2 linked regions of the Longimicrobium sp. genome follow. The protein of the gene in region 1 interacts with the protein of each later gene in a pairwise test. Links are inferred from orthologs where the notes say so. Each region holds a gene or a part of one and is shown on either strand. Other genes may lie near its edges. The genes, in order: VIB55_RS17500 and ndk.

Region 1 (3,053 bases):
CGACCTTGGTCCGCTCCGGCTCGCCCGAGGCTGCGTACATCACCCCGCCGAAGATGGCGACGTGGGCGGCGGCCGAGACGGCCAGGAACAGGGGGCTGATCGCCCGGCGCTTCTTTTCCCGAACCAGGATCTGGAACATGCGGCACCTCCTGCGCGTGGAGCGGTGGGCCTCTCGGCCGATGGTTGCGGGGGGCGGGGCGATGTGTCGGCGCCTATGCCGTCGTACGTCGCCGCCGGGCGGGAGTTCCATCCCCGCTCCGTGCCCTTCCACATACGCAACGAACGATCGTTCGCCATTCTGACCAACGTACGCACGCGAGGCTCGCACTCCACACCTGCCGAAGCGCATCTGTCATCCCGATGGAGCGGCCCCGGCGAACCTGCCCCTACACCGCAGACCGCAGCGACTGAGGGATCCGCCACACAGTGCTCCGATTGCCTCCACGACTGCTCGCGACCAAGCCTTCGGCGTTCCTTCGCCAGCCCCGAAGAACACAGCCCAGCCGCGGTGATTCCCGCGGGGATGAGGCGGCTCGCGGACTGGATGGCGGATCCCTCAGTCGCTGCGATCGATGGTGCATGGGCGGGTGGGGCGTGGCCGCTCCGTCGGGATGACAGAACGCCGTGCACCTGCCGAAGCGCAATCGAATTCTCCCCTCTCCCGCTTGCGGGAGAGGGGCCGGGGGTGAGGGCAGCCGGGGAGTGCGCCGGAGCCATCGACCCACACTCAGCCCGCCGGGGTGCCAGCCCACGCCGCGGCCGCTGGGGACGCGCACCGGGCTGGCTCCCTTCCCCCGCGCAGTTTGCGGGGGAAGGGCTGGGGATGGGGGGCGCCGCGGTATGCGCCAAGGCCTGGCCTCACCCGCTCCCGCCGTCCTCTTCCCCCTCCTCCTGATCGCCCGCGAGCAGCGCCCACGCATCCCACGGCGCCTCGAGTTCCGCCTTCAGCCGCGCCTTCGTCTCCGGCGGAAGATCCATCCAGTGCACGTCCGTCAGTGCGGCTTCGATGGCCCACACCAGGTTCAGGCTGGGCCGGTGGCCGCGTAGCGCCAGCAGGCGGTACGCGTTCACCGCTCCCAACTCGCGCAACTCGGCCGCGGTGTGCACGCCGATGGCGTTCAGCACCCGCTCGCAGTAGGGTCCCAGATTGCGCATGCGCCCAACTTCCGACATCGCGCGTCGTGCCGGCATTTCGTCGATCGGGTGTGATTCGGGACGATGATCAGCTGTCGGAGATGCACCAGTCCACCGGCGTCTTTCCGGCGCGCTGCAGCTCGCGGTTGATGATGGTGAACGGCGTGCTTCCGAAAAAGCCCCGCTTGGCGGAAAGCGGCGATGGGTGCGCGGACTTGTGGACGTAGTGCGGCGCGCCGATCAGCGACTCCTTCTTGGCTGCGTACCCGCCCCACAGCACGAACACGACGGGATCTTCACGAGCCGCCACCGCGCGGATGACCGCATCCGTGAACGTTTCCCAGCCCTTGCCCTTGTGCGAGTTGGGCTCGCCCTCGCGCACCGTCAGCACGGCGTTCAGCAGGAGCACGCCCTGCTCGGCCCAGGGTACCAGATAGCCGTTGCGGGGCGCGGGGCACCCCATCTCGGCCTTCAGTTCCTTGAAGATGTTGGCCAGCGACGGGGGAGGGCGCACACCGGGAAGGACCGAGAACGCCAGCCCGTGCGCCTGGCCGGCTCCGTGGTACGGGTCCTGTCCCAGGATCAGCACCTTCACCGCGTCGTACGGCGTCAGCTCCAGCGCGGTGAACTCCTTGCCTTCCGGCGGGAAGACGGTCGCGCGGCTTCGCTCCTCATCCACGAACGCGCGCAGCTTCTGGAAGTAGGGCTTTTCCAGCTCGGCTGCCAAGGGGGACTGCCACGACGGCGGAAGCGTCGGATTCATCGGCCGGATCTCGGGATTGAGGCGCGGAAGTGAACGGCGTGCACTCCGTCGGCAGGATGCAATCGTGAGGCCGGAGCTGGGTTCATCGCGATTCTGGACGTTCAGGCACTCCGCATGCAATTTGGGAGATATCCCCGGCGCCGGGGCGGCCCGCGTGGAACTTGTGGGGCCGCCGGGCAGTACGGCGAAGACAACACGTTTCGCTGGAGGCATGGATGATCAGGCCCAACGTACGAGCATCGTTCGGCAGGCGCGAGGCGGAATTGCTCACCTCGCTGGTCGGTCCGGGTGGGGAGGAACGGCTGCGCGAGCAGGGGCTGGATGCGCTGCTGGACGACGCGGGTGTGCTGCGCGCGCTGGTGCGCAGCGAGGGCGTGAGCGCGGTCCCGGCTCCGCTGCTGTTCTACGTGATGGTGCGCCACGCGCTCATGCAGCGCGAAATCCAGGACCGGCAGCTGGCGGACTACACCGCCGCGGTGCTGCTGGAGTTCGCCATGGCAGGCAAGGCGCACCGCGTGGATGGGGGTGAGGGCGAGCCCTTCTTCTACCTGACCGACATCCTGGGCGCGCTGGAGCGGGCGCGGGGCGAGCGCGAGTTTTTGCTGCGGGTGCACCTGGGCAATTTCGCCCTGTGGCTGGGGGGCGTGTTTCCCGACTACATCGCGCACCGGGTGCAGCGCCGCGGCGCGCCGCCCATGTCGTACTACGACGAGATGGGCGCGGCCGGGTTCCGGATGGCGGCGGGGAGCGACCTGGCCCTGCGCCACGGCGTGGGCGACCTGTTCCTGCGCGCGGCCGACCGCTTCCGCGACGTGCGCTCGGCGCTCAACTCGCTGTCGGACACGCTGTTCTTTCCGCAGTCGCAGGACGCCATCGAGAGGCTGCTGCGCCAGGTGAGCGACGACTTCCAGCGGCAGAGCGGCTGGCGCTGAGGCCCCTCCCCCGGCCCCTCCCCGCACAAACTGCGTGCGGAGAGGGGGGAACTTCGATCGTGGCTTCGGCTGGGTTCCGGGACGCCCGCGGGCACCCCCCATCCCCAGCCCTCCCCCGCAAACTGCGCGGGGGAAGGGAGCCAGTGTGGTGCGCGTCGCACGCCTGATGTCATCCCGACGGAGCGGCCAAGCCACACTTGCCTCTGCTCCAGCGACCGCAGCGA
Region 2 (3,164 bases), on another replicon or contig:
TCCCCACGTCCAGGATCACCAGCCCGTCATTCCAGTAGCTCAGGTACGCCAGCCCGTTCTGCACGTCCACGTCGTGCAGGCTGCGCCCGGCGTCCGGACGCGGCGTGCTCCAGCGCGCCACCTCGCGCGGGTTCGCCGGGTCGTCCAGGTTCAGCACGTGCAGCGCGCCCGTGCCGTTGTTGGTGAGGTAGACGTACGTTCCGTGGCGCGGGTCCTGGTAGATGAAGGCGGAGTGCACCCCCGCGCTGACCCCTTCCTTGAACTCCGAGATCACCCGCGGGTGGGCCGGGTCCTCCAGCGACGCGATCACGATCCCGTCGCGGCGGTCCGACGAGCCCTCCCGCGTGTGGACCAGGTAGCGCCCGTCCGGCGTGGTCATCACGTCGTTCACGCGGCGGGTGTTCGACACCATCGAGTCGGTGACCACGGGGTTGGCCGGATCGCTGACGTCCAGCACGTAGAGCACGTCTCCCCCCGCGCCGGAGCCCAGGTAGGCGTTGCGGCCGTTGGGGTGCAGCCACACCTCCTCGGTGCTGAAGCGGGTGCGCGGCAGGCGCCCCACGATGGTGGCCGGCCGGCGCACGTCGCGGTGCCGCAGCGTGACCGTCGCGTCCGCCGAGTGCCGGCCCAGCAGCGCCGTCACCGTGTAGGCGCGGGCCTCGTATCCCACGAACGCCCCGTCCGCGCCGATCACCCCCTCGCCCGGCGAAACGCTGAACGTGGGGGTCAGCCCGGGGATCTCCCGCCCCTGCGCGTCGCGCGGCGTCACCCGGAAGCGCACCACGTCGCCGGTGCGTGCGGCGTGCGTGGCGGGGGTCATCTCCAGCCGCGCCACGTTGTCCGCCACCACCTCCACCTCCACCGCGCCGGATGCCCCGCCCACGGCCGCGGAAACGCGTGCGCGGCCGGGCGCCACGGCCTCCACGACGCCGGCCTCGTTCACCCGCGCCACGGAGGACCGGGAGCTGGCCCAGTTGAACGCGTCCTCGCGGGAATGGCCCGCCGCGGAGAAGGAGGTGGCCGACAGGCGCAGGCGCTGCCCCACCACCAGCCGCGCGGTACCCGGGCTCACCTCCACGCGCGCCGCGGCGCCGGGGACCATGCGCACCTCCACCCGGTGCAGCGCGGGGCGGCTCCCCTGCACCAGCGCCACCACCGAAATCGGCAGCGTCCCGGTGCTCCCCGAGCGCACCATCCCGGTGCTGTCCACCCTCCCCTCGAACCGGCCCCCGGCGGGGCGAAAGACGATGCGCGCGCCGGGCACCGGCCGGCCCTGCGCGTCCAGCGCCTCGGCCCGGAGCTGCAGCGAGTCGTACGCGGCGATCACCGGGGCGGCGGGGGTCACGCGGATCTGCGCGACGGGGGAGGGCGGCGGCGCCGGCGGCTGCTGGAACGCGGCGGCCAGCACGAACATCTTCAGGAGCATGGAAGGGTCTCCACGGCGGGGGGCAGGTACACGCGAAAGGGACAGGATAAGCGGAAATCCGGCGCCCGGGCAACGGTCTCGGTGTCAGCAAGGCGAACGGGGACGCCCTCCGCTGGAGAGCGCCCCCGTCATTCGAAACTACATCGCCGCCGCGGGACTGGTCGTCCCGGCGAACCTCAGCCCACCAGCTCGGTGCCGCTGAAGAAGAAGGCGATCTCGAGGGCGGCGTTCTCGTCGCTGTCGGAGCCGTGCACCGCGTTGCGGCCCTTGTTCTCCGCGTACAGCTTGCGGATGGTGCCCTCGGCGGCCTCAGCCGGGTCGGTGGTGCCGATGGTCTCGCGCCACAGGGCCACCGCGTTGTCGGCCTCCAGCGCGAGGACCACCGACGGGCCGCTGGACATGAACTCCACCAGCTCGCCGTAGAACCCGCGCTCCGCGTGCACCTCGTAGAACTTCCGGGCCTGCGGAAGGCTGATCTGCGTGAGCTTCATCCCCAAAATGCGGAAGCCCGCCTTCTGGACGTGGGCGATGATGTTGCCGGCATGGCCGTTCTGCACGGCGTCGGGCTTGATGATGGCGAAGGTGCGTGCCATGAGAGATCTATCCTTCGTGGTCAGGGTCTACGGGAGCCGCGGCGAACCCGAACACCTTGCGCAGGATGTCGCCGCGGGTCAAAAAGCCGGTCAGCTGCCCATCGTGCACCACCGGCAGGCGCTCGATGTCCTTGCTCACCAGCATGCCGGTCACTTCGGCCAGCGCCTGGTCCTCCGAAACGCAGATCACGGAGCGCGACATCACCTCGCGCACCCGCGTTTCCTGCCACACCAGCGCGTTGGCGTCCGCCGGGCGCTGCACGCCGGGGAGAAAGTGCCGCAGCAGGTCGCGGTCGCTCACCATCCCCAGCACCTCGCGGTTCTCGCCGACGACGGGCACCGCGCGCAGCTTGTGCTCGGCGATCATCTCCAGCACCTCCTGCACCGGCGAGTCCGGCGTGGTGCGAAAGACGCGCTGCGTCATCACGTCCCGCACCAGCAGCCGCGGCTGGATGGTGATCTCGCGGACGGAGGGGATGGCCAGCACGTCGCCCGCGCTCGCCGACGCCACCAGGCGGTCGACCACGTCGTCGTGCCGAAGCACGCGCGCCAGCGCCGCCACCGTCTGCAGGTACAATCCCGCGGCGGAAAGGGGTGCCAGCACGAGCACCACCACCTGCGCCACGGCGCCCGCGTCGCCCGGCGCCTCGGGCAGCGGCCGCGGCGCAATGCCGATGGCCACCACCAGCTCTTCCACCGCGTCGGTGCGCAGGTGGGGCATCACCACGCGGTCGCCCACGTGGATCAGGTCGCGGACGCGAGTTGCGGTGAGCAGCTTGCGCAGCTTCTCGCGGTCGGGCACCGCGCCCGAGGCGACCAGCGTGCGCGCCAGCTGCGTGACGGCCTCGGGAATCGTGGCCGCCGAGAGCGGGGCGACGACGTGCTCGGGACGCAGGATCTCCGTCAGCCGAACTTCGCGCCCCGCCCGCGAGGGGGCCTCGCTCAGAGAACCTCCTGGATGAGCCCCACCACGTCCAGCGGTCGCTGGGCGACGGCGATCCCGTTGTCGCGGAAGGCCTGAAGCTTCTCCTCGGCCGTACCCGCGCTGCCGGAGATGATGGCGCCCGCGTGGCCCATCCGCCGCCCCGGGGGCGCCGTCTGGCCCGCGATGAAGCCCACCACCGGCTTCGTCACGTGCTGCTTGA

What was found.
Region 2: the proteins of VIB55_RS17500 (region 1) and ndk interact in binary tests that used the Escherichia coli proteins (3 or more experiments, as listed by UniProt). The link is inferred for Longimicrobium sp. from one-to-one orthologs.

The regions. Positions count from the first base shown.
Region 1 is NZ_DATBNB010000629.1:11,978-15,030, reverse strand. What follows is about bases 61-2,802. They hold VIB55_RS17500 (uracil-DNA glycosylase), read right to left. Parts: upstream 1,898-2,802; coding sequence 1,223-1,897; downstream 61-1,222. Other genes in these bases: VIB55_RS17495 (hypothetical protein), read left to right, coding at 2,113-2,802; VIB55_RS17505 (TfoX/Sxy family protein), read right to left, coding at 859-1,155; VIB55_RS17510 (TonB family protein), read right to left, coding at 61-139. In the rest of the region: more of VIB55_RS17510, read right to left, coding at 1-60; more of VIB55_RS17495, read left to right, coding at 2,803-2,829. UniProt on the Escherichia coli protein: Excises uracil residues from the DNA which can arise as a result of misincorporation of dUMP residues by DNA polymerase or due to deamination of cytosine.
Region 2 is NZ_DATBNB010000844.1:4,166-7,329, reverse strand. Bases 312-3,164 are described here. They hold ndk (nucleoside-diphosphate kinase), read right to left. Parts: upstream 2,020-3,164; coding sequence 1,603-2,019; downstream 312-1,602. Other genes in these bases: sucD (succinate--CoA ligase subunit alpha), read right to left, coding at 2,962-3,164; VIB55_RS23815 (CBS domain-containing protein), read right to left, coding at 2,027-2,914; VIB55_RS23825 (Ig-like domain-containing protein), read right to left, coding at 312-1,426. Outside these bases: more of VIB55_RS23825, read right to left, coding at 1-311. UniProt on the Escherichia coli protein: Major role in the synthesis of nucleoside triphosphates other than ATP. The ATP gamma phosphate is transferred to the NDP beta phosphate via a ping-pong mechanism, using a phosphorylated active-site intermediate.